3 regions of the Enterobacter sp. R4-368 genome follow, and region 3 is predicted to be linked to each of the others. Evidence: predicted binding sites of a transcription regulator. Region 3 holds the regulator's gene; each other region holds the start of a gene.

What was found. The regulator CRP, encoded in region 3, controls carbon source genes, mostly activating them, when cyclic AMP is high. The targets are predictions, from matches to a motif close to ATGTGANNNNNNTCACAT.
Region 1: ydfZ (putative selenium delivery protein YdfZ) is a predicted target of CRP. The motif match lies at 3,359-3,376, and genes of this name have one in related genera.
Region 2: deoC (deoxyribose-phosphate aldolase) is a predicted target of CRP. The motif match lies at 6,248-6,265, and genes of this name have one in related genera.

Annotation. Positions count from the first base shown of each region.
Region 1 covers NC_021500.1:603,638-614,404, reverse strand. Annotated here, with positions in the region: gene H650_RS02795 (RHS repeat-associated core domain-containing protein) at 119-2,959, shown strand; gene ydfZ (putative selenium delivery protein YdfZ) at 3,055-3,258, opposite strand; gene H650_RS02785 (GntR family transcriptional regulator) at 3,427-4,113, opposite strand; gene ydfG (bifunctional NADP-dependent 3-hydroxy acid dehydrogenase/3-hydroxypropionate dehydrogenase YdfG) at 4,203-4,952, opposite strand; gene dcp (peptidyl-dipeptidase Dcp) at 5,139-7,184, shown strand; gene H650_RS02770 (hypothetical protein) at 7,628-7,846, shown strand; gene H650_RS02765 (GvpU-like protein) at 7,896-8,324, shown strand; gene mgtS (protein MgtS) at 8,921-9,013, opposite strand; gene ftrA (transcriptional regulator FtrA) at 9,123-10,127, opposite strand; gene H650_RS02750 (rhodanese-like domain-containing protein) at 10,195-10,602, shown strand.
Region 2 covers NC_021500.1:3,767,539-3,778,305, forward strand. Annotated here, with positions in the region: gene prfC (peptide chain release factor 3) at 1-500, shown strand, start outside; gene osmY (molecular chaperone OsmY) at 885-1,502, shown strand; gene H650_RS24820 (DUF1328 domain-containing protein) at 1,633-1,794, shown strand; gene H650_RS17640 (patatin-like phospholipase family protein) at 1,916-2,986, shown strand; gene H650_RS17645 (metal-dependent hydrolase) at 2,983-3,765, shown strand; gene H650_RS17650 (YjjW family glycine radical enzyme activase) at 3,754-4,614, opposite strand; gene H650_RS17655 (YjjI family glycine radical enzyme) at 4,586-6,136, opposite strand; gene deoC (deoxyribose-phosphate aldolase) at 6,392-7,171, shown strand; gene deoA (thymidine phosphorylase) at 7,245-8,567, shown strand; gene deoB (phosphopentomutase) at 8,619-9,842, shown strand; gene deoD (purine-nucleoside phosphorylase) at 9,906-10,625, shown strand.
Region 3 covers NC_021500.1:2,588,469-2,599,235, reverse strand. Annotated here, with positions in the region: gene pabA (aminodeoxychorismate synthase component 2) at 1-331, shown strand, start outside; gene argD (bifunctional acetylornithine/succinyldiaminopimelate transaminase) at 419-1,639, shown strand; gene H650_RS12305 (YccS/YhfK family putative transporter) at 1,629-3,707, opposite strand; gene crp (cAMP-activated global transcriptional regulator CRP) at 3,754-4,386, opposite strand; gene H650_RS12295 (OsmC family protein) at 4,691-5,095, shown strand; gene H650_RS12290 (phosphoribulokinase) at 5,138-6,007, opposite strand; gene H650_RS12285 (YheU family protein) at 6,062-6,280, opposite strand; gene H650_RS12280 (hydrolase) at 6,277-7,296, opposite strand; gene H650_RS12275 (toxic anion resistance protein) at 7,475-8,596, shown strand; gene H650_RS12270 (hypothetical protein) at 8,614-9,591, shown strand; gene H650_RS12265 (NUDIX hydrolase) at 9,632-10,354, opposite strand; gene prs (ribose-phosphate diphosphokinase) at 10,550-10,767, shown strand, end outside.

The DNA.
Region 1 (10,767 bases), 2.0 Mb from region 3:
TCTTATACCTAACATGAACTGGATTATTCCTCGTTCTGTCATCCCAACCGTGAAACCATTTTATAAACTACTTTTATAGGGAGCAGCTTTTAATTGCGTATAGCACGATGAGGCGAAAATGAGCCGATCTACCTTCAGCAAGACTCCTTCAGTCAAAATATATGATAACCGTAGCCGAATGATTCGCGATGTTTCATATTATCGGCATCCCGACACCACTGATATTACCGACGAGTATATTACTCATCATCAATATGACTCTCGAGGATTTCTTACCCAGAGTTCCGATCCACGGTTGTCCGACAAAAACCTTGTAAATATTGATTATATCAATGACCTTGCAGGTAATGTTTTGCGGATGCAGGGCGCTGATAATGGCTCATCAGTCACGCTAAACGATTCTGCTACAAGACCGTTTCTGAAGGTTAACGCTGAAGGCATCACCACAAAATATCAGTATGAAGCACATGATTTGCCTGGTCGGTTGAAATACATAGCGGAAACAGGGACGGAAAATATTACGCGCATTACGGCGCGTTTTATCTATGCGGGAAACACGCCTGCGGAGCAGGAACTAAACCTGGCCGGGCACTGCATTTGCCAATATGACACCAGCGGTATGACCCAACTAGAGAGCATTTCTCTCACTGGTGTGTCGCTATCAATTACCCGGTATTTGCTGAAAAACCTTGATAATCCAGATAACGTCGTAAACTGGCAAAGTGAAGATACCTTAACCCTGAACGAGCAGTTAGGCTCTGAGCGTTGGACATCATTAATGACTGCAGATGCGACGGGCGCATTACTGACTACACGCGATGCGGCAGGCAATACGCAACGTATGGCCTTTGATATTGCGAGTCTGCTGAAGGCCAGTTGGCTAACGATAACCAATGGCCCCGAGCAATCTATTATAAAATCAATAGTATATTCAGCTGCTGGTCGGAAGCTACGAGAAGAACATGGCAACGGCATCGTCATCTCATACACCTATGAGTCTGAAACCCAACGTCTGATGGGTATTAAGACAGAGCGCCCTCAAGGGCACGTTGCTGGCGCTAAGGTATTGCAACATTTACGTTATAGTTACGATCCCGTTGGCAATATGCTCAGTGTTTATAACGTGGCGGAAGAAACGCGATTCTGGAAGAACCAAAAAGTCGTGCCCGAGAATACGTATGTTTATGACAGCCTGTATCAACTGATCAAAACTTCAGGGCGTGAAATGGCCTATATTGCTCAACAGAGCAGTAATCTTCCCTCCGCCTCATTATTCGACGCTGTTACCTACACTAATTATACCCGCACTTACGCTTACGATAATGCCGGAAATCTTACGCAGATACGCCACAGTTCCCCGGCGTCGAGTAACACTTACACGACGGCGATTACGCTCTCTGACAAAAGCAACCGCGGGGTCATAAGTTCGCAGACTGAAAACCCTACTGAAGTAGACGCTTTTTTTACTCCCGGAGGGCTCCAGCGAGTGCTACAACCAGGGCAGGCATTATTATGGTCGCCCCGCGAAGAATTGCAGAAAGTGATCCTCGTACAACGAGACGATGCTGAAGATGACAGTGAAAGTTATCGTTACGACATAAACGGACAACGGGTATTTAAGGCGACGGTACGGCAGACAGACAGTGCTGTTCAGCTATCCCGGTCAATCTATTTGCAGGGGCTTGAGCTAAAAACGGTAACAGCAAACAGTCTGGAAACGGAACGCCTATATATCATTAAGACAACTGATGCAGGCCAGGCGCAGGTGCGATGCTTACACTGGGAAAACGGAAAACCAGAGGGCTTAAAGAATGATATGTTGCGCTACAGCTACGGTAATTTGACCGAAAGTAGCGTCCTGGAAATTGACGGTGATGGCAATCTCATTAGTCAGGAAGAGTATTATCCTTTTGGTGGTACGGCAGTCTTGACAACGCGCAATTACGTTGAGGTAGATTACAAAACGATAAGGTATTCGGGAAAAGAGCGAGATACCACGGGACTATACTGGTACGGATATCGGTATTATCAACCCTGGATTGGTAGATGGCTTAGCGCTGACCCAGCTGGCGTCATTGACGGGTTGAATTTATATAAAATGGTGGGAAATAATCCACTAGTGAACATCGACGAGTCAGGTTTATTTACGCTTAATATCACATCGATTTTGAAGAGCCTGATAACGAAATGGAGAGTAAATAGAAGTTATCAGGCAATGGCGAAAGGGAGTTTATGGGACGGGAAAATAAAGAATGAGGGAGCAATGCTAAACGAAGGTAGGGCTAATTTAACGTTGCTCAGGCAACAAAATTATCCTTTAACAAAAGAAGCCTATGAATTTGCTGAGAGATTTAAAAAATTAGATTTCAATCTTGTTCATTATACAAGTTCAGATATTCAGGCCTCCTCTGGCGTTATTTACTCGAAAAAAGAACTTTATAAAAGAGGAATTAAATTTAGCGAGCGCAACACAACTACGACTGATATACAAAAACTCGGTACTGACGATTTTGTCTTTTTCTCTCTGGGGGTCGGCGATGCTTCCGGGAAAGAGCGAAGCAGATTTGGCGCCAATAAGTACCAGATCCCATTAGCAAAAGCCGTACAGCAAAAGTATGTTAAACATGGTCATTTAACAATCAATGACACATTAAAATACAACGAAAGACAAACCAGCGAAAGCCGTTTAACCGGCATCTTTAAAATGCGGGATGTCAATGAACTAAAAAGTGAAGTTATCGCATCAAAAGCCGTTGAGACGGTATTTGACTACAATAATTTTAATGAAGGTTTAGCCTTGAGAATCATCGCTTCGACAAGCAATCTTTCAGTTAGCGGACAGAGGTTTGTTTATGGAAGCCGTACAGATGCAGACTTTGATCAGATTATTTCGCTTTTTTACCGGCCACAGTTTTTAGTGCCAAAAAAATTCAATGCCAGAAACATGGTGAAGCAATAAAATGTTATAAAAAGAATGCCAGCAGGGTGCTGAGGTTTTTTTGCAAACTCAGCGCACCGGCGGCATTCTTTTTTCACCACGCTTTTTTCAACCGCTTAGTGCAAACCAAGACGAATCAGTTCAACCGGTTCGAATTTGCCTTCACAGCCTTCCACTTCCACCGTTTTGCTACGGCGCACCTGCGCGGGGTTTAACCCCTCGGCGTGAATCGCGACGATTTTGCCGGTGCGGCCAGTGCCATTAATCATCACGCGCGTGCCGGTGGTGATAGCGTTACGGTTACGATCATACGTCATCATGGTGGTTTCTCCTTATTGAAATCCGCAAAACGAAACGGGGCAGAAGATGTCCCCGAAATGGACGCCTTATAAATACGCCCCTGAGCCAGTGAGTTTTTGTTTTTGATCAAAGTCACACTTTTTTGCCGGAAAAAAATGTGACCTGGCGGAGATAAGAAGGGGGAAGGATTACTCTTCGCTGAACCAGTCGCGGTTTTCCTGGCGAATGGTTTTTACTGACTCGCTGATTTCCTGCAAATGCAGCGTCATGGCGCGATCAACGGCGTCAGCATCGCGCTTTTCCAGCGCGGAGAAAATATCCATATGCTGGCGCAACAGCATCTCCGGCGGCGAAACATGATCAAGGCTCATATAGCGCACGCGGTCGATGGTCGCTTTAATATTTTCGATAGTGTCCCACGCTAACTGGCAGTCGGCGATGAGCGCCAGCTTCTGGTGGAAATTATCATCCAGCTCGAAAAAGTCATTCAGTTGTTTACGCTCAATCGCAGTGCGCTGCTGATTAAGGTTTTGCTCCAGCTGATAACAGGCGCTGTCATCAATCATCGTTGCGGCGCGGCGGGCGACGGCGCATTCAATGGCCTGGCGAACGAAGCAGCCGTTACGCACCTGCGTCATGGAGATCTTATTGACGTAGCTACCGCGTTGCGGGCGGATTTGGATCAGGCCGTTTTCAGCAAGCTTAATAAAAGCTTCGCGTACTGGCTGGCGTGACACGTCAAAGCGCACCGACACCTCTTTTTCAGACAGCGGCGTGCCCGGTGGGATCAGACAATGGACGATGTCCCGCCGTAAGATGCGGTAAATCTGTTGATTGACGGGCTGTGTAGGGTTGAGTTGCGTTTCAGCGGCCATTCGCTCTTACTTTTTAAGGGGTTAACCTGTCTACCATACCATTAATTTACCGTACATCCCATACCCGGCCCGCAGGCCGGGCGCGGAAATTACCCTTCGCGGTGGACGCTAAGACCAGCATATGTCTGGCTGACTGGCATCATTTCAAGGGTATTAATATTGACATGCTTCGGCAACGTGGCGACCCACCACACCGCTTCGGTAACGTCTTCCGGCGTCAGCGCTGTGGTGTTCTCGTAAGTTTTTCCGGCTTTCGCATCATCGCCTTTAAAGCGCACATTCGAAAACTCGGTGCCGCCCACCAGGCCCGGTTCGATATTGGTCACACGCACGGCGGTGCCGCTAAGATCGGTACGTAAGTTCAGGCTGAATTGCCGCACAAAGGCTTTGCTCGCGCCATAGACGTTACCGCCTGCATAGGGCCAGCTACCGGCGGTGGAACCGATATTGATGATGTGGCCGCGATTACGCTCAACCATGCCCGGCAGCACTGCGCGTGTCATATACACCAGACCTTTATTATTGGTGTCGATCATGGTTTCCCAGTCGTCGACATTCGCTTTATGTGCCGGTTCCAGACCCAACGCCAGGCCTGCGTTGTTAACCAGTACATCAATATCGCGCCACGCGGCAGGCAGAGCAGAAATAAACTCTTCAATCGCCGCGCGGTTACGCACGTCCAGTTGTGCGGTATAGAGGTTATCGCCCAGTTCGTCCTTCAGTTCCTGCAAACGTTCCTGACGACGACCTGTGGCAATCACTTTATGGCCGTTCTGAATAAAACGGCGTGTAATACCTTCGCCAAAACCCGCGGTTGCCCCGGTAACCAGAATAATCATCTCACTGTTCCTCAACGCATTTTGTGGTGTAGTGACATAGCATGCACCGCTTTATAGCGGTAACACAACTTATCCTGCATACAGTGTGGCAAAAAACGCTGGCTCATGTGCGAAAGAAGAGAAATGATTGCGATGCGCGCGGCGGATGCCTACTCTGAGAAGAATCACCGCATTCAGGAGCGAAATATGTCGGTCACTAATCCTTTCTTTTCTGCCAGCACACTGCCTTACCAGGCGCCGCCTTTTGACGTTATTAATCAGGAGCATTATCGCCCGGCGTTTGATGAAGGAGTCCGGCAAAAACGCGCTGAAATCGCCACTATCACGCAAAATCCAGCGCCAGCGGATTTCGACAACACCCTGCTGGCGCTGGAGCGCAGCGGTGCGCTGCTCACCTATGTCACCAGCGTCTTTTTTGCCATGACATCGGCCCATACCAATGATTTTTTACAACAGCTCGATGAGGCGTTTTCTACCGAGCTTGCTGAACTGGCGAACGATATTTACCTCGACGACGCTCTGTTTGCCCGCGTGGAAGCGGTATGGAAGCAGCGCGACGCGCTCTCTCTGGACGCCGAATCTTTACGTCTGGTGGAAACCATCTATCAGCGCTTTATGCTGGCGGGCGCAACACTGAGTGCGCAGGACAAAGCGACGCTGAAAGCGCTGAACACCGAATCAGCCACCCTGACGAGCCAGTTTAACCAGCGGCTGCTGGCGGCGGATAAAGCCGGTGGGCTGGTGGTGGATTATGCTCATCAGCTTGATGGCCTGAGTGCAGAAGAGATTGCCATCGCTGCCGAGGCAGCAAAAGCCAAAGGGCTGGAAAATCGCTGGTTGTTGTCGTTGTTGAATACCACGCAGCAACCGGCGCTGGCGGCGTTGCGCGATCGCCAGACGCGTGAAAATCTGTTTAACGCGAGCTGGTTGCGTACGCAAAAAGGGGATGCCAACGACACCCGCGCTATTGTATTGCGCCTTGTGCAGTTACGCGCGCAGCAGGCGAAACTCCTCGGATTTGCCGATTTTGCCAGCTGGAAGATTGCCGATCAGATGGCGGCAACGCCGCAGGCGGCGCTGGAGTTCATGCGAAATATCGCGCCCGCCGCGCGTGCCCGTGCTGAACGTGAGCTGGCTGATATCCAGCAGGTTATCGATACGCAACAGGGCGGTTTTACCGCGCAAGCCTGGGACTGGGCGTTTTATGCCGAGCAGGTGCGTCTGGCGAAATATTCACTGGATGAATCACAAATCAAACCGTACTTTGCGCTCAATACCGTACTCACCGAAGGCGTTTTTTGGGCCGCGAGCCAGCTGTTTGGTCTTCGCTTTACTGAACGTTTTGATATTCCTGTCTATCATCCGGATGTTCGCGTATGGGAAATTTTTGATGCGGATGGTGCCGGATTAGCGCTGTTCTACGGTGATTATTTCGCCCGCGACTCAAAAAGTGGTGGCGCATGGATGGGCAATTTTGTCGAGCAGTCAACGCTCAACGGCACGCGACCGGTGATTTACAACGTCTGTAATTACCAGAAACCCGCAGCCGGGCAGACGGCATTGCTTTCGTGGGATGACGTTATCACGCTGTTCCATGAATTTGGCCACACCCTGCACGGGCTGTTCGCCAGCCAGCGCTACGCCAGCCTCTCCGGCACCAATACGCCGCGTGATTTTGTCGAGTTCCCGTCGCAAATCAATGAGCACTGGGCCAGCCAGCCGCAGGTGTTTACCCGCTATGCCCGCCACTACCAAAGCGGCGAGCCGATGCCGGAGCTACTTCGCGAGACGATGTTACGCGCCACGCAGTTTAATAAAGGTTACGACATGACCGAACTGTTGAGCGCAGCGCTGCTGGATATGAACTGGCATGCGCTGGCAGATGGTGAGAACGTAAACGATGTGGAGAGTTTTGAGGCACAAGCGCTGCGCAAAGAGCATCTCGATGTGGCAGCGGTTCCGCCGCGGTATCGCAGCAGTTATTTTGCCCATATTTTCGGCGGCGGTTATGCGGCGGGTTATTACGCTTATCTGTGGACACAAATGCTGGCAGACGATGGTTACCAGTGGTTTGTGGAGCAGGGCGGGTTAACGCGTGAAAACGGGCAGAAGTTCCGTGAAGCGATTTTATCCCGTGGTAACAGCGAAGATCTTGCCGCACTTTACCGCCAGTGGCGCGGTCACGATCCTGAGATCGAACCGATGCTGAAAAACCGGGGATTGAGTGAATAGCGCAAGAAAATTGCTTTAAAAACTTACATAACCCGCCAGAGCATTGACCTGAATTTGCCCGGCAAATAACGTGAACGTGGTGATGAATCCCCCTGCGCGGAGGGGCTACCAGTCATACCTTTTTGGGGTGAAAGCGAGTTCTGCGGGCTGGAGCAGACTCACCGGGAGGCACCCGGCATCACCGAAATCTGTATCGCCAGAGGCTTTTTTTCTTAAAGGCCTCTGGCGTTTTTCTTAAATCACCACGGTTCAAATCCCTGTTTTTACCCACTTCATTTATTAAATTGCGGGCTGGTTCACACTTCCTGGCATAGCGTTATCCCTCTCATTAAGCCAAATTAAAGAACCTGATTTTACGGCTTAACATTCTGTGGCATTACGCAGGCATTGAGAAAGTGGCTGTGCTAATGTCGAGTGCTATTTAAGCAACTGAGGTAACCGACATGACCAAAAATGTAGTGGTAATACGCGCCGGTGGTAAGGTTGAAAACGTGACCGTGGAAGATAATGCAAAATCGGTCACGTTTAAAAATGAGCAAAGCTCTTTTCTTGAAATCCCAATTGAACCCTGGGAGCTTGACGGAGAAACCTTCCTCGTTGCCCGATTTTCTGACCTGGTCAGCCAGCAGGAAACTGAACAAGCCATCCGGAAATTCTATTGATCAACAACCGCCCGCGGGCGGTTTTTTCATGCGGTACGCGGAGGTGTAAATGGCAAATGAACGTGAAGTTTCAGAAACTGCTGCTCCCACAGTGAGCACTCAGGATAGCGCCTTATCCCATCTGGTTTCCTGTGCCAATCTCGGCGCGGGTATGGTGGTGACGCTGGTTGTTGGCGGCCAGGTGGTGGCGGGTGAGCTCGTATCCGGCCAGGAATATGCGTTATATACCGCGAAATCGATTCGATCTATTCAGGGGGATGACGCGTCGCTGAAAAATTCCATCGCGCTTTTCTTTGATGATCTGGCTAATGATTATCGCGTTGAAGAGGGACACGATATTCCGCTTAACTATTTACATATTAAAGATCCGTCGTGGATGACGGGAAATGGCGGTTGGACGAGCGTAAAAGGAACAATATTGCGCGTACATATTGCGAAAGTGAGCGGCTTTTCTTTAGGGAAAGCGAAAAACGCCTGAATAAAGGAAATTAAAAGGGCCTCAAATGAGGCCCTTCCTATAACACTTGTTTTGGCCACCGCCTTCTTCGTAGAACAGGTATACAGGATCTGGCTGTAAGTCTTGCGCCACAAACCGAGCAAATGGCCCCATGAGGCAAACGTTGACCCGGGCAGAATGTGGTAAATAAAAACTTCTGGCTGCTGCAAACCGGGCATTTAAATTTGATATTGGGGATAACCCCTCCGGTCTGTGAAATGGTGATCCGACGTTATCACAAACTTTATACGCCGGAAGATATATCTTCTGTAATTTCAATAGCAAAAGAGCACTCCCCGCAGAAAAACGTTTCGATGAAACCCGTTTCAGCCATGACGCGAGCGCCGCGCGTTCAGCACTTGTTTAGGTTTTATTGAGGAAGGCAATGCTAGATTGGTTGGCAGTCCGCTAACCCGTCGTTTAAGTTAGCGCGTAGAAAAACAGCAATCTATCCATGCAAGCATTGGCCGCCTTATAAGGGCGGTTTTTTTTGTCTGTTTGCGCAAAGCGTACAAAAAGAAATGGCCCCTTACGTGTTTTCGCAAGGGGCCATATCGGCGGGGGATTATCAGCGATCATTAGTCATCCCATTTGTGGCTGAAATAAGCAGCAAGGAACCCGGAAAAAACAATAATGCCCAGTACTGCGATAAAAACATGCATATTTGCCATGGTGTCAACTCTCCATTTAATTAACCAACTTGCCTCTCTTACCTTAATTGGTGGCCGCGATGGAGAAAGAATAGCCTGCTTAACCTCAATAAAAGATGAATAGCGTGAATTATTTCGCCGCGGCGCTAAATTTTTTGCGGTATGCCGCCGGGGATATTCCACGCTGCTGCTGAAAATGGTGGCGCAGTGATGCCGCAGTCGCGAATCCGCTGTGCCCGGCAATCAGCTCAATACTCATCCGTGAGTGAATGAGTAAATCTTCAGCCCGGCGTAATCGCTCCTGCAAAATCCAGCGGGCGGGGGTGGTTCCTGTTGATTCTTCGAAACGGCGTAAAAACGTACGCGGGCTCATGCCCGTTTGTTTCGCCAGTGACGCTACCGTGTGGCTGCCTGCCAGATGTTGATGAAGGAAATCGAACAGCTGTCCTAACTGGCGGCTCTCGCGCGTGCGGGCGACCGGGCGTTGAAGCTGCTGGGTTTGCGAGCCATCCCGGTGCGGCTGCACCACCAGCCGCCGGGCGACATTATTCGCGACCTCAATACCAAAGTCCTCGCGCACGACGTGCAGGCATAAATCGATCCCCGCCGCGCTGCCCGCCGAAGTCATCACATTTCCTTCATCGTAATAGAGAGCGTCATCCAGCACGATAATCGCCGGGTAGGCTTCCCGCAGCATGTCGGTATAGCGCCAGTGGGTGGTGGCCTTGCGACCATTAAGCAACCCGGCCGCCGCCAGCACAAACACCCCGGAACAGATAGAGATCACCCGGCAGCCGCGCTGCCAGGCTTGATACAGCGCGCTGCATAATGCAGGCGGAACAGGCACCTGGGCACCGCGCCAGCCCGGAACCACAATGGTGTCCGCTTGCGCAAGCAGTTCCAGCCCGCCTGCCGCCATCACGCGGATACCGCCTGTGGCGCGCAGTTCGCCCTCATCCACGGCGGCAACGGTAAACGTATACCAGTTATCGCCAAGCTCCGGGCGCGGCAGACCGAAAATCTCCACTGCGACGCCAAATTCAAAGGTGCAAAGCCCATCATAGGCCAGCGCGACTACGCGGTGGCGGGCAGGGGTGTGTCGTGAAGTTGTCATTATCCTGGTGTTATCTGGCATAGAAGGGGGCAGTGAGTTAGTCCTGTGTTGGTTAAATTAGTGTTAACACAAACAAGGAGAAAAAACGATGAGCTACGTAACTGAAGTTCCCGCAGCATCACCGGAAGAAACCGCCCTCCATTTTCTGCGCCGTTTGAGCGTGGAAACGGATTGCGCCGATGTCCACCATGCGATTACCCACGGCGAGCAGGATTTTGTGTTACTGCATGTAGTGGGCAACCCGCAGACTTTTGCCCGTCGCCACCTGCCGGGGGCATTGCATTTGACACATAGCGAGATGACGGCGGAGCGCATGGCGCAATGGCCCGCCGATACGCTGTTCGTGGTCTATTGCGCCGGACCGCACTGCAATGGTGCCGATCGCGCGGCGCTGAAACTGGCGCGCATGGGGCTGGCGGTGAAAATCATGATTGGTGGTATCACCGGCTGGGAAGATGAAGGCTATACCTTTGCCAGCGGTACGGGCGCGTTGTAAGCCATCTCTTCACCTTTCACGGCACTAAGTTGAAATTTTTTCATGTGCCGTGAAATTTTCTCGGTTGCTGCTTTTCCTGCGCTATGACATTTTCTTTGGACATTTAGACATCCAGAAGTCTAAATATTCAAATAGTGAATTATCACGCCGGTCAATCATTCCGGC
Region 2 (10,767 bases), 1.2 Mb from region 3:
TTATTGGTCTGCATAACCACGGGACGATCCAGATTGGTGACACCTTCACCCAGGGCGAAATGATGAAGTTCACCGGTATTCCGAACTTCGCACCGGAGTTGTTCCGCCGTATTCGCCTGCGTGACCCGCTGAAGCAAAAACAGCTCCTCAAAGGTCTGGTTCAGCTTTCAGAAGAGGGCGCGGTGCAGGTGTTCCGTCCTATCGCCAACAACGATCTGATTGTCGGCGCGGTGGGTGTCCTGCAGTTTGACGTGGTGGTTTCCCGTCTGAAGAGCGAATACAACGTGGAAGCGGTGTACGAGTCTGTGAACGTGGCGACAGCACGCTGGGTTGAAAGCACTGACGTGAAGAAATTCGAGGAATTCAAACGCAAGAACGAAATCCAGCTTGCGCTCGATGGCGGTGATAACCTGACCTACATCGCCCCAACGATGGTAAACCTGAATCTGACACAGGAACGCTATCCGGAAGTGACTTTCCACAAAACTCGCGAGCATTAATCCTTCTGCAGAGCACGGTAGACGCCGTGCTCTGTCACTTCTCCTGTCTAATTAGCCCCTTGCGGATTGTTCTTAAAACCCGTCATTTCGCCTCCATTTGTTCGTTTTTTACCCACCCGGCCATGATTTTTGTCGATTGTGATCTATATTTAACAAAGTGATGACAAATCGGGTGGATAAAAGTCCTGTTCAATGCGTTAAGTAAAGTCTTTTATCCACTCATTTCTTCACAAAGGAATATTAACAACTGCTTTAGCACGATGTGCGACAGGATTGTAAACGCGCCATCAGTTGCTGAATTGGGTGGTTTTCACCACAGCAGTAGAGCGGCACACGTTGCTGCTTGTGGCCCAAATAGTGGGCAAACCAACAGGAAGAACATCGATGACTATGAAAAAACTGACTATTTCCAAAACTCTGCTGGCCGTAATGCTGGGCTCTGTTCTGGCAAGTGGTTCCGCATTCGCTGCGGAGACTACCACCGACAAAGCGCAAAATGCTGCTTCCAGTGCAGGGGAATCAATCGATAGCTCAATGAATAAAGTCGGTGGTTTCATGGATGACAGCACCATCACCGCGAAAGTCAAAGCGGCGCTGGTGGATCATGAAGACATTAAAAGTACGGACATCTCCGTTAAAACGGACAAAAAAGTGGTCACGCTGAGCGGCTTCGTTGAAAGCCAGGCGCAGGCAGAAAAAGCCGTCTCCGTCGCAAAAGGCGTCGAGGGCGTGGCTTCTGTGAGCGATAAGCTGCATGTGCGTGACGGCAAAAACAAGACCATGAAAGGTTATGCGGGTGATACCGCTACCACCAGTGAAATCAAAGCAAAACTGCTGGCCGACGATGTTGTCCCTTCCCGTAAGGTGAAGGTTGAAACCACCGATGGCGTGGTGCAGTTGTCCGGTACCGTAGATTCACAGGCACAAAGTGAACGCGCTGAAAGTATCGCCAAAGCAATCGACGGCGTTAAAAGCGTGAAGAACGATCTCAAAGTGAAGTAACTAATCCTGAAAACGTCACTACCCGGTGCAAGCCGGGTATGACAAGCACGTACCAGGAAAAACATCGCCGGTGGGCATCCTGAGCGCTCATCTTAAGCGGTTGAAATTAACTATGGTAAAGGAGAGTTTTATGTTTCGTTGGGGCATTATATTTCTGGTTATCGCGTTAATTGCCGCCGCACTGGGCTTTGGTGGTCTTGCGGGTACGGCAGCAGGGGCCGCGAAAATTGTCTTTATCGTCGGTATTATCCTGTTCCTCGTCAGCCTGTTTATGGGTCGTCGGCGTCCATAGCGTATTACACGCTTAAATTTCGGTTACATTAAAGCCAGTCCTTGTGACTGGCTTTGCTGTTTCGGCTGCGGGAAAAGTGCGCTACTTTGAGATATTCAGCGCATCAATTAAGGAAAGCAGAGTGGGCCAGCATATTCCCGTTACGCTCGGCAACATCGCGCCGCTGGCGTTAAAACCCTTTCGCCCGGGTCGGCTCGCGCTCGTATGCGAGGGCGGTGGACAGCGCGGTATTTTTACCGCTGGCGTTCTGGACGAGTTTATGCGTGCGGAATTTAATCCTTTCGATCTCTATTTCGGCAGCTCTGCCGGTGCGCAAAACCTTTCCGCTTATGTCTGCAATCAACCTGGCTACGCACGCAAAGTGATCATGCGCTACACCACGTCGCGGGAATTTTTCAATCCGGTGCGCTTTGTGCGCGGCGGCAATCTTATCGATCTCGATTGGCTGGTTGAATCGACCTCAAGCCAGATGCCGCTGGCCATGGACTACGCCGCGCGGATTTTCGATGCGGGCAAAGAGTTTTACATGTGCGCCTGTCGGCAGGATGATTACTCCGCAGCCTATTTCTCCCCTACTCATCAGACATGGCTCGATTTGATTCGTGCTTCCAGCGCGATCCCCGGCTTTTATCGTCCGGGCGTGATGCTTGATGGCATTAATTATCTCGACGGCGGTGTCAGCGATGCCATTCCGGTGCAGGAGGCGGCAAAACGCGGCGCGAACACGATTGTGGTGATCCGTACCGTACCGTCACAGATGTACTATACGCCCCAGTGGTTCAAACGGATGGAACGCTGGCTGGGAGAGAGCAGCCTGCAATCCTTAATCAATCTGGTGCAGCACCATGAGAAAAGTTACCTGGCGATCCAACGCTTTATCGAAGCGCCGCCGGGTAAACTGCGTATTTTTGAAATCTATCCGCCTAAGTTGTTGAAGAGCATGGCGCTGGGCAGCCGTTTACCGGCGCTGCGCGAGGATTATAAAATCGGGCGTTTGTGCGGGCGCTATTTCCTGGCGACGGTGGGCAAATTGCTGGCGGAAACCCCGCCGCTGGTGCGCCACTCGCCGATTATCGCGCCTGCGACGCGTGTTGTTCCACCGGCTGCGGTGGCCAACGACGCGCTGGATACGCCGCTGGTCAGCGTCGTGCAGGCCAACGATTTACCCATCAATAAAGAGGATACGGCGTGAGTTTCCGCTTTACCGATACCCACTGTCATTTCGATTTCCCGCCGTTTGCCGGCGATGAAGCAGCGAGTATCGCCCGTGCGGGCGACGCTGGCGTGGAGCGCATTATTGTTCCGGCGATCGCCGCCCGTTATTTTGATCGCGTTTGCCACTTAGCACGCCAGCATACCGCGCTGTACGCCGCGCTGGGGCTACACCCGATTGTGATTGAAGAGCACAGCGAGGAAAGCCTGCAACGGCTCGAACAGATGCTCGCGGCAAAGCCCGAGAAAGTGGTGGCGATAGGGGAAATTGGCCTCGATCTTTACCGCGACGATCCGCAGTTTGAGCGCCAGCAGCAGGTGTTAGACGCGCAACTAAAATTGGCAAAACGCTTTGATCTGCCGGTGATCCTCCATTCACGCCGCACGCATGACAAGCTGGCGATGCATTTAAAAAAACATGATTTACCTCGCCGTGGCGTAGTGCATGGTTTCGCCGGTAGCCTGCAACAGGCGCAGCGCTTTGTTGAGCTGGGCTATTACATCGGCGTGGGCGGCACCATTACCTACCCGCGCGCCAGTAAAACCCGTGACGTAATGGCGCAGTTGCCGCTTTCTGCATTACTGCTGGAAACGGATGCGCCGGACATGCCGCTCAATGGTTTTCAGGGCCAGCCCAATCGGCCAGAGCGTGCCGCGCAGGTGTTCGATACGTTGTGCGAGCTACGCCGCGAAGCGCCGGATGTCATCGCACACGCACTGCTGGAAAACACGCAGCGGCTCTTTGCGCTACAGATATAGCGCCGGGCGCAGCACGGTTTTTACACCGCGCTCCAGTAGCGCCTGCGCCAGCGGTTCCACATCCTCCGGCGTAGCGCTGCGCCATGTCTGCGCCTCACCGTACACGCCATGCGCATGAAAGGCATTAAGCCGCACTGGCACCTCGCCGAGTTGATGAATAAAGGCGGCCAGCGCATCGATATGTACCAGATAATCGTGTTCCGGGATCACCAGCAGGCGCAGCTCCGCTAACTTCTTCTCTGCCGCCAGTAGCCGCAGGCTGGCTTTCACCTGCACGTTATCCCGTCCGGTGAGAAAACGGTGCCGCGCATTGCCCCAGGCTTTGAGATCGATTATCGCGCCGTCGCAGACCGGCAACAGCTTGCGCCAGCCGGTTTCGCTGAGTAACCCGTTACTGTCCACCAGACAATTCAGATGGCGCAGTTGTGCGTCATGGCGTAATGCAGAGAACAGCGCATGCAAAAAGGGCAGTTGCAGCGTTGCTTCGCCGCCGCTGACGGTGATGCCTTCAATAAACAGCGCCACTTTGCGAATCTGCGCCACAACCTGTTCAACCGTCATGCTCTGCGCCATCGGCGTGGCGTGTTGCGGGCACATGCGCAGGCAAGTGTCGCACTGCTCGCAACGCGCAGCGTTCCATTCCACTTGCCCTCCATTAATGGAGAGCGCGTGCTGTGGGCAACCTGCGACACAATCGCCGCAGTGGTTGCAGCGGCCAATGGTCCACGGGTTATGGCAGTTTTTACAGCGCATATTGCAGCCCTGTAAAAACAGTGCCAGCCGGCTGCCTGGTCCGTCCACGCAGGAGAACGGGAGGATTTTACTGACGAAAGCGCATCTGCTGTTCATGGCTGACCACGCGGGGTTGTCGTTCCAGAATATGCGTGTTACGCGCGGCCTCTTCACCCAGCCAGGTGGTATTGGTGCGTGAGCCTTCGGCCCGGAATTTCCTGAGATCTGACAGGCGCACCATATAACCAGTGACGCGAACCAGATCGTTACCGGCTACGTTAGCAGTGAACTCGCGCATGCCAGCTTTAAACGCACCAAGGCAGAGCTGGACAACGGCTTGCGGGTTGCGTTTCACCGTTTCATCGAGGGTCAAAATATCGCTGATCCCGGCCTGATACCACGCATGATGCGGTGCGACGGCGAGCAGATGGGTAATCGGATCCGGCTCGTCGCCATAAGGCAGCCGCGCGCCTGGCGTGGTGTCGGTGTCGGAGCTAATACCCGATTGCGCATGGAGCATGGCGCGCTGCCGCCAGCCGTATTTTACCGGCGTGTTTGCCACAAAGCTCGCCAGTTGTTCACTGATGCGATAACCAAGTGCGTTGGCTTGTTCATCTTTGCCGTAGCGTGCGGCGAGACCGGCTTTTTCACAAAGCGTATTGACCGCTTCGGCCAGCCCATACATACCAAACATGGGCACAAAACGGTCGGCAGCAATCAGCCCTTCCTGCACAAGGAAGCTATGCTCAAAGAAGCCGGATTGCTGATACAGAAAATCGCAGCGGGCATCGATAATTGCCATTTGTTGCTGGCAATAGTGTGGCAATTGATGGGTGAAGAAATCCTCCAGCGACGCGCTGCGTTCCGCGATCGCTTTCAGATTGAGGCGTACCAGCGTACTCCCGCCGCCGCCCAGCGGCAGAGAGTTATAGCAACTCACAATGCCATAACCGCCTTTTGTGAAAATATTATCATGCACCGGGCCGTTGGCGATGTGCGGTTTGCTGCACTCGCAGATATTACGCGCCACCTCCAGTAGCAGATCATCCGGCGTAATATCCGGGTCATAGATAAAGGTTAAGTTTGGCGCAACCTGCTTCAGTTCTGCATCGGCGCGTAAAATAGCACGCGTAACCGGAGTGTCGAATGGGCCAATATTGGCATGCATAAAGGCGTCTGGCAGCGTTCTGTCGAGGTAGCGCCAGAAACGTTTTATGCGGATATCGATCTCCTGTTGTGTTAGAATTCTCACATATGGTTGTAGCAGGACATCAAGCTGGCCGAGATAAACAGGCATTGATGTCACTGATGGAACATGGTGGTAGAGGATCGTCAGCAATGAGAGGGCGTCATCAAGATCTTTTGCCCCTTCCAGCTCCAGCCAGGCGGAACCGTTAGCGAGAAATTTAGCGTAATCCGGCAGCACATAACGCGGTTTGTAAGGGGCGTGCCCTTCAAACATATCGCAGATGGCGCCCTCATCAAGTGCTGCGCGTGCCGCTTGCGGCAACGCCGGATAGGGCAGGGCGTTTTCCGCTTCCAGCGCCAGGAAGTGGCGTTTTTGTTCCGGTGTGAGTGTTGGGCTGGTAACAATCTGCTGGCAGCGTGACAGCAATAAAGGATCAACAGACGGGGACATCATCGTTCCTCTTATTTCCTTGAGTGATGGCGATGAGTGTACGGAGCCAGCTGTTGGTCGCTTTTGATCCCGTCCCCTGTCAGCGCAATCATTACTGATGTGAATTTAAAAGTTTGATCAATGTCCCATTATGGTTTTGCAAACGTGAATTTAACTTTCATTAACTGTGATGGGTGTCGAAGTGTGAATGTGGGTTGATGTTAAAATACTAACAAACCCGAACAGAAAACCGGCATTACGCCGTCGGAGAGAATTATGAGTGATTTAACGGCAAGCAGCCTGCGTGCGCTGAAACTGATGGACCTGACCACCCTGAATGATGATGACACCAACGAGAAAGTCATCGCCCTGTGTCATCAGGCAAAAACCCCGGTGGGCAACACCGCCGCCATCTGTATCTACCCGCGTTTTATCCCGATTGCGCGCAAAACCCTGAACGCACAAGGTACGCCGGATGTGCGTATCGCAACCGTGACCAACTTCCCGCATGGTAACGACGATATCGACATCGCGCTGGCTGAAACACGCGCCGCCATTGCTTACGGTGCTGATGAAGTTGATGTGGTGTTCCCGTACCGTGCGCTGATCGCCGGTAACGAGCAGGTAGGCTTCGATCTGGTGAAAGCCTGTAAAGAGGCTTGCGCGGCGGCGAACGTGCTGCTGAAAGTGATTATTGAAACCGGTGAGCTGAAAACGGAAGCATTGATCCGTAAAGCGTCTGAAATCGCCATTAAAGCCGGTGCAGATTTCATTAAAACGTCGACCGGTAAAGTGCCGGTAAACGCGACCCCGGAAAGCGCACGTATCATGATGGAAGTGATTCGCGATATGGGCGTTGAGAAAACCGTTGGTTTTAAACCGGCTGGTGGCGTACGTAGCGCGGAAGATGCGCAGCAGTATCTCGCCATTGCTGACGACCTGTTTGGTGCCGATTGGGCCGATGCCCGTCATTACCGTTTTGGCGCCTCCAGCCTGCTGGCAAGCCTGCTGAAAGCGTTGGGCCACGGCGACGGTAAGAGCGCAAGCAGCTATTAATTTGTCATTGCCGGGTAGCGCATTGTTACCCGGCCTCAATGGATTTTCCGGCTTTATTCCTCAGGGGGTTACCTTGTTTCTCGCTCAAGAAATTATTCGAAAAAAACGCGATGGTCTCGCGCTGAGTGATGAAGAAATCCGTTTCTTTATCAACGGAATACGCGATAACACCGTTTCTGAAGGGCAGATTGCTGCTCTGGCAATGACCATTTTCTTCCACGACATGACGATGCCGGAGCGTGTTTCGCTGACCATGGCGATGCGGGATTCAGGCACTGTTCTGGACTGGAAACCGCTCGATCTTAACGGCCCGGTGGTGGACAAACACTCGACCGGCGGCGTGGGCGATGTCACCTCGTTGATGCTTGGCCCGATGGTGGCGGCCTGCGGCGGCTATATTCCGATGATTTCCGGGCGTGGCCTTGGCCATACTGGCGGCACGCTCGACAAACTGGAAGCGATCCCGGGGTTTGATATCTTCCCGGAAGATAACCGTTTTCGCGAGATTATTAAGGATGTTGGTGTGGCGATTATCGGCCAGACCAATTCGCTGGCTCCGGCGGATAAACGTTTCTACGCCACCCGCGATATCACCGCGACGGTGGACTCTATTCCGTTAATCACCGCTTCTATCCTCGCCAAAAAACTGGCCGAGGGGCTTGATGCGCTGGTGATGGACGTCAAAGTGGGTAGCGGGGCATTTATGCCGACTTACGCCCTCTCTGAACAACTGGCGGAAGCGATTGTTGGCGTTGCCAACGGCGCGGGCGTGCGGACTACCGCGCTGCTGACCGATATGAACCAGGTGCTGGCTTCCAGCGCGGGCAACGCAGTGGAAGTACGCGAAGCGGTGCAGTTCCTGACTGGTGAATACCGCAATCCGCGCTTGTTTGACGTCACTATGGCGCTGTGCGTGGAGATGCTGATCTCCGGCAAACTGGCGAAAGATGACGCCGACGCACGGGCGAAGCTGCAAGCGGTGCTGGATAACGGTAAAGCGGCCGAGGTGTTTGGTCGTATGGTTGCGGCGCAAAAAGGGCCGCACGATTTCGTGGAAAACTACGCCAAATACCTGCCTACCGCGACGCTCAGCAAAGCGGTATATGCCGATGATGAAGGGTTTATCACGGCGATGGATACGCGCGCGCTGGGCATGGCGGTGGTGTCGATGGGCGGTGGTCGTCGCCAGGCGTCGGACACTATTGATTACAGCGTCGGCTTTACCGATATGGTGCGTCTGGGCGAACGCGTTGATGGCCAGCGCCCGCTGGCGGTTATCCACGCCAAAGACGAAGCCAGCTGGCAAGAGGCTGCGCAGGCGGTGAAAGCGGCTATTTCGATGGGCGACAGCGCACCAAAAGAGACACCGACGGTCTATCGCCGCATTACTGAATAGCGGTATACTGATCTGATCGCTTTTTTACAAAGCACAAGGTACGGAGAACATATGAAACGTGCATTTATTATGGTGCTGGACTCTTTCGGCATCGGCGCGACCGAAGACGCGGAGCGCTTTGGCGACGTGGGTTCCGATACCCTCGGTCACATCGCTGAAGTTTGCGCGAAAGGTGAAGCCGACACCGGGCGCAAAGGCCCGCTGAATTTACCCAATCTGACCCGTCTGGGTCTGGCGAAGGCGCACGAAGGCGCAACAGGTTTTATTCCTGCCGGGATGGACGCCAACGCGGAAATCACTGGTGCTTACGCATGGGCGCATGAGCTATCTTCCGGGAAAGATACGCCGTCAGGCCACTGGGAAATCGCCGGTGTGCCGGTGCTGTTCGACTGGGGCTACTTTAGCGACACCGAGAATAGCTTCCCGCAGGAACTGCTGGATAAGCTGGTGAAACGCGCTAATCTGCCGGGTTATCTTGGCAACTGCCACTCGTCCGGTACGGTGATCCTTGACCAGCTCGGCGAAGAGCACATGAAAACCGGCAAGCCGATTTTCTACACCTCTGCCGATTCGGTGTTCCAGATTGCCTGCCACGAAGAGACCTTTGGTCTGGATAAGCTGTATGAGCTGTGCGAAATCGCGCGTGAAGAGCTGACCGAAGGCGGCTACAACATTGGCCGCGTGATTGCGCGTCCATTTGTTGGCGATAAAGCAGGTAATTTCCAGCGTACCGGTAACCGCCATGACCTGGCCGTTGAACCACCGTCAGCCACCGTGCTGCAAAAACTGGTCGAAGAGAAAGATGGCCACGTGGTTTCGGTCGGTAAAATTGCCGATATCTATGCCAACTGCGGCATCACCAAAAAAGTGAAAGCCACCGGCCTGGATGCGCTGTTTGACGCCACCATCAAAGAGATGAAAGAAGCCGGTGATAAGACCATCGTCTTTACTAACTTCGTCGATTTTGACTCATCATGGGGCCATCGTCGCGACGTGGCGGGTTATGCGGCCGGGCTTGAGTTGTTTGACCGTCGCCTGCCGGAACTGATGGAATTGGTTGGCGAAGACGACATCCTGATCCTTACCGCCGATCACGGCTGCGATCCGACCTGGAAAGGCACTGACCACACCCGCGAGCATATTCCGGTGCTGGTCTACGGCCCGAAAGTGAAACCGGGCTCGCTGGGTCACCGTGACACCTTTGCGGATATTGGTCAGACGATTGCGAAGTACTTCGGCGTCTCTGATATGGAATATGGCAAGGCCATGTTCTGATGATTTTGGGCGGGAGCTTCCCGCCCTTTCTGTTTCAACGACAACGACATAAAGGAATTGACGATGGCTACCCCACATATTAATGCCGAAATGGGCGATTTCGCTGACGTAGTGTTGATGCCGGGCGACCCGCTGCGTGCAAAACATATTGCGGAAACTTTCCTCGAAGACTACCGCGAAGTGAACAACGTGCGCGGCATGCTGGGTTACACCGGCACCTACAAAGGCCGCAAAATTTCTGTTATGGGCCACGGTATGGGGATCCCGTCCTGCTCCATCTACACCAAAGAGCTGATCACCGATTTCGGCGTGAAAAAAATCATTCGTGTCGGCTCCTGCGGCGCAGTGCGTATGGACGTGCAATTGCGTGACATCGTGATTGGGATGGGTGCCTGCACCGACTCCAAAGTGAACCGTATGCGTTTCAAAGATCACGATTTCGCAGCGATTGCTGATTTCGATATGGTGCGTAACGCGGTTGATGCGGCAAAAGCACTGGGCGTAGACGCGCGCGTGGGTAACCTGTTCTCCGCCGATCTGTTCTACTCCCCGGACGGTGAAATGTTCGACGTGATGGAAAAATACGGCATCCTGGGCGTGGAAATGGAAGCGGCAGGCATTTACGGCGTAGCGGCGGAATTCGGTGCGAAAGCGCTGACCATCTGCACCGTTTCCGACCATATTCGTACGCACGAGCAGACCACTTCCGCTGAGCGTCAGACCACGTTCAACGATATGATCAAAATTGCGCTGGAATCTGTCCTGCTGGGCGATAAAGCGTAAGTATCTTTTCTAAGGGCAGGTTCTCTGCCCTTTTTATCAATTCATTTTAATGTCCATAGTTTTTATTATTCCCTTTTAATTCAGAGGAATAGAGCTATGAATTTATTCAAGTATCCATTCATAAATCTATTCACTGATGAGT
Region 3 (10,767 bases):
TTGTCTTGGTCATCAGGCGATTGCGCAGGTCTTTGGCGCGACTATCGTTCGTGCGGCAAAAGTGATGCACGGTAAGACATCGCCTGTCACCCATAACGGCACTGGCGTATTTAGCGGGCTTAATAATCCGTTAACCGTCACCCGTTACCATTCCCTGGTTATCGATCCGCCTACGTTACCGGCATGCTTTGAGATTACCGCCTGGAGCGATAGCGGCGAGATCATGGGCATTCGCCACCTGGAGTGGGATCTGGAAGGGGTGCAATTTCACCCGGAAAGTATCCTGAGCGAGCAGGGACATCAGTTATTGAAAAACTTCCTCGAACGCTGATTTGTGGTTGCCATTAACTGATTTTTTATGCATATTTCGTGATTATATTTTCATAATCAATGCAACGTAAAACTGGATGGGCAAGCCATGGCAACTCAGCAAGACGCGGTAACGCGTGCAAACTTCGATGACGTTATTCTGCCAATTTACGCACCGGCCGAGTTTATCCCGGTAAAGGGTAAAGGCAGCAGGGTGTGGGATCAGCAGGGTAAAGAGTACGTTGATTTTGCAGGTGGAATTGCGGTTACTGCGTTAGGGCACTGCCATCCGGCGCTGGTGGAGACGCTGAAAACGCAGGGCGAAACGCTGTGGCACACCAGCAATGTTTTTACCAACGAGCCTGCTCTGCGCCTGGCGCGTAAACTCATTGACGCCACGTTTGCCGAGCGTGTGGTGTTTATGAACTCCGGCACTGAAGCTAACGAAACAGCATTCAAGCTGGCGCGTTTTTATGCATCTACGCGTCACAGTCCATACAAAACAAAAATCATCGCGTTTCATAATGCCTTCCACGGCCGTTCGCTGTTTACCGTAAGCGTGGGCGGCCAGCCGAAGTATTCCGATGGTTTTGGCCCGAAACCGGCGGACATTATCCATGTGCCGTTTAACGATCTGCACGCGGTGAAAGCGGTGATGGACGATCACACCTGCGCGGTAGTGGTAGAGCCTATTCAGGGCGAGGGCGGCGTTACTGCCGCCACACCGGATTTCCTGAAAGGTTTGCGCGAGCTGTGCGATCAACACAATGCTCTGCTGGTGTTCGACGAAGTGCAGTGCGGCATGGGCCGCAGCGGAGAGTTGTTTGCTTATATGCACTACGGTGTGACGCCGGATATTCTGACCAGCGCCAAAGCGCTCGGCGGCGGTTTCCCTATCAGCGCGATGCTGACTACACATGAAATTGCCAGTGTCTTCCACGCCGGTTCACACGGCTCTACTTACGGTGGCAACCCGCTGGCCTGCGCTGTCGCCGGAACCGCATTCGACATTATCAATACGGCGGAAGTGCTCAGCGGCGTGAATGAAAAACGTCAGTTGTTCGTTAAACATCTGCAGCAAATTGGCGAGAAATTTGACCTGTTTAGCGATATTCGTGGCATGGGGCTGCTGATTGGTGCTGAGCTGAATCCGCAATATAAAGGCCGTGCGCGCGACTTTCTCTACGCCGCTGCCGATGCGGGCGTCATGGTGCTGAACGCCGGTCCGGACGTCATGCGTTTTGTGCCTTCGCTGATTATTGATGCGCAGGATATCGAAGAAGGGATGAAGCGCTTCGCGAATGCGGTGGCGAAAGTGGTCAACGGTTAAGGCGGCGGTTTAACCAAATGCCATGATGCGGGCGCTGACGCCATGCTACCGACGAAATGGTGTGCATGGTGTTCAGATGCCCGATAATCCGCTGTAAATGCTGCTCCAGCGTGCTCATTGGCCCGTGCGTTAATGCTTCCGGGGCTTCGAGAATATTCACATCGCCGGATCCTCCCGGCCCGTCATACTCCAGCCGCTGCTGGCAGCGCTGCAGGGCAATTTCGCAGGATTGCAAATAACGTTGCGCCAGCTCCGGCGTCAACATCGTATGTTCACGTGCCAGCGTCGTCATTGCATTAATATGCTCAACGATAAACTGGCTGTGCGTTACCCACAGTTTCATATCTTCCAGATAACGCGTATTGAAGCCCGGTTCCTGCATCGCCTGGTTTAGCGAGTTAAACAAAGCGTTATGCGCCTGGTTTACGCGCATGCGCTGCCAGGCAAGCGGAGTGGGCTGCGGGTTATCGCTTAAGATCAGGCGAATCGCTTCCTGATCTGTTTCCAGCGCATCGTGCGCATTCTGGCGCAGCAAGCCACTTTGCCACTGCGGCCACAGCCAGACCATGCCGCCGAAAGCGATCAGGCAACCAATCAACGTGTCGATAAGGCGGGCGACAATAAACTCCTCACCATTTAGCGTCAGCAGTTGCAAGGTGTAGACGGCGGTAATGGTAAAACCCACCATCGCCCAGCCGTAGTTTTTCCGAATAATGAGATAACTGACCAGCGTAATCATCAGCATCGCGGCCAGCGTAAAACCGAGTGGAACATGAAAGTGCAGCGTCGCCCCGGCAATCACCAGTCCCGCAATGGTGCCCGCCGCCCGGTGGACAATGCGAACGCGCGTTGCGCCATAGCCGTTTTGCGTGACAAACATCACCGTCATCATGATCCAGTAGGGTTTTGGTAAATGCAGGGCGCTGCCCATCAGGCTGGCGATACTGAGCATGACGCTGATTCGCGCGGCATTACGCAGCGCCGCAGATTTCAGTGATAAATAGCTTTTTAGCGCCGGGAAAAGGGGCAAGCGACGCTGCTTTTCCGCCATCAGATCGCGGGCATAGAGAGGGCGCTGAGTGCGCAAGACGCGCGCGATACGGCTAAAATGCCAGGCGCAGAACTGCCCGACCGGGTTATCCGGGTGCTGGCGGGCGATTTTTTCCAGCGCGCCAATCTGCTTATCCATGTTGAAGCGCGTGGGATAGCGGTGATAGAGAATGTCGTCTGCCAGCACGCGCAGGCGAGCGGCGACGGTTTGCGCGTTCCAGCGGATCACCTGTTCGGCGTGGGTTTGTTCCACCAGTTTTTGCACTTCTTCCGGCTGGTGCAAACTCACCGAAATGTGCTCTTGCAAATCAATCCCTACCTGGAAAACCCGCAGTAGCCTTTTGTAATCGTTGTGTTTATTGGCAGCCAGCATATGCAGTTGTTGATAGCACTGGCTTATCATATCCACCGCTTTTTGCTGGCGGGCGAGCAACGGCGGCAGCGCTTTTTCTGGGTCGGCGTGTTGCGTCAGCAGGCTGTATTTCGCCTCGCAGTAGTCTGCCAGTTGCCGGTAGAGCAGGCTGAGCGATTCGCGCAGCGGTTGCTCGCGCCACATCCAGAACCAGAACCAGTTGAACAATCCGTACCACAGCGTGCCCAGCGCATAGATAAGTATCGGCTCCCATACCGGCATGTTACCGGCGAGGCTGAGCGTAAAGATGGCGGCAATGAGCGAAGCCGGGAGCAGGCGACCGTGCAGTGCACTGATTTCGGCGGTTACGCCTAAAACCAGCGTCAGCCCGGTGAGGATCAGCGGCAATGGAAGATCTCTCGCCAGCAATAGCTGCACCGCCAGGCTGCTGCCTGCAAACAGCGTTCCGCCAATGATCAGGCGTTTGAAAAAACGTTTATGTGGCGTATCAAGCCCGGCAATGTTGCAGCAGGCGGGAACGAGGGAAAACAGCAGACCTTGTTGCAGATGACCAGTAACCAGACCAATGGCCACAGGTAAACATAACACCAGCGTTTGTCGCAGTGCGTAGTTGATTTCGGGGTGATAAATCAGCCTGCGCCACATGAGGGAAGAAAAACGACGCAGCGCGTAAGCTGCGCCGTTTTACAGATTAACGCGTTCCGTATACGACGATGGTTTTACCGTGGGCGGAGATCAGGTTCTGATCTTCGAGCATTTTGAGAATGCGGCCCACAGTTTCACGGGAGCAACCGACGATCTGACCAATTTCCTGGCGAGTAATTTTAATTTGCATGCCGTCCGGATGGGTCATTGCATCTGGCTGTTTCGCCAGGTTTAACAGCGTTTGCGCGATACGGCCGGTTACATCCAGGAAGGCGAGGTTACCCACTTTTTCTGAAGTGACCTGCAGGCGACGCGCCATTTGCGAGGAAAGACGCATCAGGATATCCGGGTTAACCTGGATTAACTGACGGAATTTTTTGTACGAGATTTCAGCCACTTCACAAGCAGTTTTAGCGCGTACCCATGCACTGCGCTCCTGACCCTCTTCGAACAGGCCCAGTTCACCGATAAAATCTCCCTGGTTCAGGTAGGAGAGGATCATCTCTTTACCCTCTTCGTCCTTGATCAGCACTGCCACTGAGCCTTTAACGATGTAGTACAGCGTTTCCGCTTTTTCACCCTGGTGAATCAGCGTGCTCTTCGACGGGTACTTATGAATGTGGCAATGAGACAAGAACCATTCAAGCGTCGGGTCTGTTTGTGGTTTGCCAAGCACCATGCGCGATTATCCTCTGTTATAAGCTGTCTCAGACACAGGATGAGCCCCTACGTCTGGGGTTGCAATCTAAGCTTCCCGCATCCAGGGAAGTGGACCGTCAGCGTCATCTGCGGTCTCTAAAGTATGATGTCATGCATACATGCGTAACATCCATTTATCTCTGTAGCATCCAGAGTGTTTTAGCATAGCTTTTACCGCCTGTCTCCTGGTGTCTCGCTTCAGCATGACGCAGGTCGCCTTCCGTTGCGAGTTTTGTTATGTACGCGTAATCTGTAAAGAAAATTGCCACTCCGGAGTGAAGAAAATGCAGGCACGTGTGAAATGGGTTGAAGGGTTAACGTTCATCGGTGAGTCCGCATCGGGCCACCAAATCCTGATGGACGGCAACTCCGGCGACAAAGCGCCAAGCCCGATGGAAATGGTGCTGATGGCGGCGGGCGGATGCAGCGCCATTGATGTGGTTTCTATTTTACAAAAAGGGCGTCATGACGTGACTGACTGCGAAGTGAAGCTGACCTCAGAGCGCCGTGAAGAAGCGCCGCGCCTGTTTACCCACATCAATTTGCACTTTATCGTCACCGGTAAAGATCTGAAGGATGCTGCGGTTTCCCGCGCGGTGGATTTATCCGCGGAGAAGTATTGCTCCGTGGCCTTGATGCTCGAAAAAGCGGTGAACATCACCCACTCTTACGAAGTTATCGAAGCCTGATGCGAAAAGCCCGGTAAGCAGCACATCACCGGGCTTTCTGCATTATTTGATCTTTTTACCTTCCATCAGCCGTTGTACCAGCGGCGTCATAATCAACTCCATCGCCAGCCCCATTTTTCCGCCAGGCACCACCAGCGTATCCATATGCGAGATAAACGAGCCTTGCAGCATTGCCAGCAACCACGGGTAATCAATCCCTTCCAGATTGCGGAAATGGATCACCACAAAACTCTCGTCCAGTGAGGGAATGCCTTTCGCGGCAAACGGATTGGACGTATCCACCGTTGGCACGCGCTGGAAGTTAATGTGCGTACGGGAAAACTGCGGCGTAATAAAATTGATGTAATCTTCCATCGAACGCACGACAGAATCCATTACCGCTTCCCGCGAATGCCCGCGCTCGCTGGTATCGCGGACAAGTTTTTGAATCCATTCTAGGTTGACGATCGGCACCACGCCCACCAGCAAATCCACATGACGCGCGACATCGTTTTGCGGCGTCACCACGCCGCCGTGCAGACCTTCATAAAACAGCACATCGGTCGGTTCCGGCAGCGGTTGCCACGGCGTAAACGTGCCCGGTACCTGGTTCCAGGGAACGGCTTCATCGTAGGTATGCAGGTATTTGCGCGCCTGGCCTTTGCCGGTTTGGCCATATTCGATAAACGTCTGTTCCAGCAGGCCAAAATCATTGGCTTCCGGGCCAAAATAGCTGATATGCCGCCCAAGATCGCGGGCCTTACGGATAGCCATATCCATTTCCGGGCGGGTATAGCGATGGAAGCTGTCCCCTTCCACTTCTGCCGCGTGCATATTGAGCTGGGCGAAGATCTTACGAAAGGCGAGGCTGGTGGTGGTGGTTCCCGCGCCGCTGGAGCCTGTAACGGCGATAACCGGATGTTTGGCGGACATAGCAACTCCCTGAATAAACGATTATTTCAGTATAGCCAGCCGCCATGTACCTGTTCAGTCGTGGAACTGCCCGCGCGGCATGATATTGACCGTCTCGTGCAGTTCCGACCACACCAGTACGGCTTCGCCGCGTTGCAGCTGCCGTTTAACGTCGGCGACCTTTTGCTCAAGTGAACGCTCATGTTCACCATAATCAGTGCCTTCGCGCAAGACAAAGCTCTCAATCAGATTGTCCAGCGTCTGCGCATCAATCTCTTGCCAGGGAATAATCATCGTCTTTCCAGGTAAGCGGATAACCAATCCGGAATACGCTTTTCCAGCCACATTTCCGGGTGGCGCAAGGTTCCGCCAACAAACCCGACATGGCCGCCGTGTTCCGTCAGTTGGTATTCAATATTCGCCGGCAAATGTCCGGCATCCGGGATCACATTGTGATCCATAAACGGGTCATCTTTCGCGTGGATAATCAGCGTCGGTTTACGAATATCCGGCAAAACCGGCATCGCGCTACAGCGGCGATAATAATCCAGCGCGTCGGCAAAACCGTGGATTTTCGCGGTGATCAGATCGTCGAACTCGCGAATACGGCGCAGCTTACGCAGCGCCGGCAAGGTGGTTGGCAGCGAACCAGGATAAGCGCGTAATTTGCGCGCGGCGTTCGCTTTCAGCAAATTCAACAAATAGCGCTGATAAACACGGGAAAATCCCTTATCCATATGATAACTGCAGGCTTCCAGCACCAACGGAGCAGAGACAATTACCGCTGCATCGACGGGCAAGTCGTCATCGGCTTTTGCCAGCAAACAACCGAGCATGTTCCCGCCGAGCGAATAACCCACCGCTGCGGTTGGCGCGGGTCCGAATTCCTGATGTAACCAGTGCAAGAACCAGGTGCCATCTTCGGTTTCGCCCGAGTGATAAATCCGGTTCAGACGATTCGGGATGCCGCTACAGCCGCGAAAATGCATTACCACGCCAAGCCAGCCGCGCTGTTTCGCCGCATGCACCAGTCCATGCGCATATGGGCTGTGCAGGCTGCCCTCCAGTCCATGGAAAACCACCAGTCGCGGTTTATGTTTCGCCTGATTCGGCTCTTCGCTCCAGGCCAAATCTACAAAGTCGCCATCCGGCAGCTCAAGGCGCTGCCACCAGGGTTCAAACTGGAGGCGTCGACGTAAAATGCGTGGCAGCATCGTTTGTAGATGCGGATTACGCGCACCTGGCATTGGATGAAAGTTAAGCGAGTCTCCCTGATTTTCAAGGAAATTTGCAGGTGTAATATCTGCCATCTTGTCAATAAACGTAAGTAAATAGACGATTATTATACTTGTTAATAAATGGGCTGTTTAATACTTTGCTGCTGTTGTACCGTATATGCCTTTGCAGTCGGCCCGATAACTTTCTAAGAAATCTATTACTTTCATTGGATTACTGCCGTCTGCTTTTAAATCATTGAGGATGTATTAGATGACAGACAATACCTCGCGTGACCTTGCAGCGTCACCGTTCTTGGGCCAAACCATCAACGACTTACCCGGTAGTAAAGATTTAACGCCAGCCGAGCAGACGCAAATCCAAAATATTGTCGACGAGATTAATATTAACGACCCGGTGTTTTCGCTCTCTTTTGGCGCGAAAACTATGAATAGCATTTCGCAATTCTCTGATTCGCTGATGCAAGAAGTTCGCGCAAAAGACGCGGGTGTTATCGGTGCGCAACTGACTGACTTACTGATGAAAATCAAACAGGTAGATATCAGTCACTTTGAGCAGAAACCGGGCTTTCTTGCCTCGCTTCCGCTGCTGGGTTCGCTGTTTAATCGTATTGAGCGCACCATGCTGGAGTATCAGACGCTGGCGAAGCAAGTCGATACCATCACCGAAAAACTCAATCAGGCAATGGTGGATCTGCTGCGAAATATCTCTGTACTGGAGATCCTCTTTGAACGTAACCGCGATGTTTTCCAACAAATCACGCTGCATATCATTGCCGGTAAGCAAAAGCTTGAGGAGATAAAGCGGAATGAAGTGCCCGCATTACAAGCTCAGGCGTCTGATCCAATGAACGCACAGCGTTTGCGCGACCTGATGGAGGGTATCCAGCGTTTTGAACGTCGTCTGCATGACTTAATGCTGTCGCGCACCATTGCTATGCAGAGCGCCCCGCAAATTCGTCTGATGCAAAGTAACAGCCAATCGCTGGCGGAAAAGATCCAGAGCAGCATCCTCTCCACCATTCCTGTCTGGAAGAGCCAAATAGCGCTGTCGATGTCGCTACAGACTCAGCGTCAGGCAGCGAAACTGCAAAAAGACGTTGCTGATACCACCAATGACCTGCTTCGTCGTAATGCGGAAATGTTGCAAACCGGCACCCTGGAAACGGCGCGAGAAGTTGAACGCTCTATTGTCGATATCGAGACTTTGCGCGACGTACAGTCACGCCTGCTGAACACCCTTGAAGAGTCAGTGAAAATTGCCTCTGATGCGCGCCAACGTCGTGCAGAAGTAGAAAAAGAGCTGGTTACGATGGAAAACGAAATGCGCACTCGCCTGGCTGACATTGCCAGCAGCAAGGCTGCACAGCCGTAAGAGAAACGGAATAAGTTATGTTACAGAAATTACTCCTCCCCTTTGATCACATACGTGACAGCCGATGGATGCGCGTTTTTTTCCATTTGTTCATTTTCATTCTGGCAATGATGTTTCCCTCCTTCTTTAGTGCCATACCTACAGACGTCCAGCCCACGTTGCTGGAGAACGCACAGTGGAAAGGTGCATTAAGTACGCTGTACTGGTTTGCGTTCATCATCTTATGCAGGGGGCTTATTTACGATCGCTCCTCACTGGTTATGGGCATCATCGCTGGAACAATATGGTTATTTTTTGGTGATGCGGCAGCCATGCCTTTCTGGGCGGCAATAACAACGCTGGTTTTTCATTTTTGCCGAAGCCGACACAGTCTCATGAATGTTCATGGGTGGTATCTTTTCGTCGGCGTACTTATGTTTATGGCCTACCAAAAACTTTTTGTTTTCAACGTACCTCCCCTTTTCCTGATCCTGTATGGCCTGATGTTCGTTTCCCTCTTTTTAATAAAAAAATATGCGCAGTACATTGAAGTGCGTAACCAGCAGCGGCTCAAAATCAAACAAGCCCAGGTTAAGTTTGAAGAACAGCGCGAGCAGGAAGTAAAAAGTGCGTTGAGTAGGCAGATTTCTCGTCTGGAAGGCATCGGTCATCTACCTGTCGCATTAAAAAAAGAGCTGAACGTCATTACTAACACCGCGCGGTTAATTGAACTTTGTATGCAGAGAGATGAACGGGATGAACAGCCAGGACGGTTATTTCTTGAGCGTTATTTACCGATGGTCGAAACGATTGTTACTAAAGGACTCTCACTCTCCAACCAATTGAAAGAAGATCAGCAGCAACAGTCGCTTAACGAGCAACTGGAGGCGTTAAGAACGTTAGGTCTTGCCTTTCAGGAGAAGCACCAGGAGCTGTTAATAAACGATCAAACTGATTTAAAAACAGAACTCTCCACACTGGATAAAATGCTAAAAACCGACGGTTACCGCAAGTGACCCTCGTGTGGCGCCCGCACTTTTGCGGGTGCCGATCGCGTTACCCATCCGCCAATAAATTCCGCGAAAACAGATGTATGTCGACGCCTGGTTTGCGCCGCCATAAACGCGCTTTACGCGCGCCGGTCGCCACGCTTTCGCCGGTCTCTTCAAACATGCCGGAGGCTTCAAAGCGGCGAATCAAACTTTTACGCTGAATCGGCTGACCAAGGATTATCTCCGTCGCTTCCTGCAATTGCGCCTGGGTAAAGCTCTCTGGCAAACAGTAAACCGGCAGTAACGAATACATGGTTTTCTGCCGTAGCCGGTGCAGCGCCGCCTGAATAATTGCCCGATGATCAAAAGCCAGCTCAATGGTATCCAGCTCACTCACTGGCACCCATTTCGCATCGCTAACGCTTGCGATATGCGGCGCGCAGGAGACCCACGAAATCAGCGCAAACCAGGCGATGGTCAGGCTCCAGCCGCGCGGATCGCGCTGCGGCCCGGAAAAGGTATCCAACTGTTCCAGCCACGATGGGGAAACGCCGGTTTTTTCCGTCAGTTTGCGCAGCGCCGTGGCGCGCGTGGAATCATCCTGCGCCATATCGATAAACCCACCGGGCAATCCCCAGCGTCCTTGCTGCGGCTGGCTGGCTCGCTGAACCAATAACACGCAAAGCACCTGCTGATGCAGCGTAAACAGCACGCTATCCACCGTCACCAGCGGTGAGGGGAAACGGCTGGCATCATACGTTTTCAGATACTCTGCTTCACTGATCATCGCTTACTCGCTCCTTTTTACACGCCACAAGTTTATCAGCCTGCCCTGGTGCGGCAAGTTAACTTTTATCTGATTAATTTTCAAAGAGTTAACGATTTAATTTATGAATACACAAAAAAATACTTGCCTCATAAGTGTCTTATGGACAATATTAAAAGTGTCTAAGGGACATTAATCATTGCGTCGAGGTGAAAGATGGCGAGCAGAATCGAATTATTCATTGATAACGAGCAGGTTGCACTGAGCCATGGCGTTTTTCCGGACGGAGCTGTCTGGCTCAAAGTGACCGGTAAACTTCCTTCATTCGGCCAGCAGATGCGGGTGCGTGTTGCGGCGATGCGCGATATGAACGACTTTATGCTGCTGGCACAACTGGTGGACGCCGTTCGTCACGCCGCTTATATCGCGGTGAG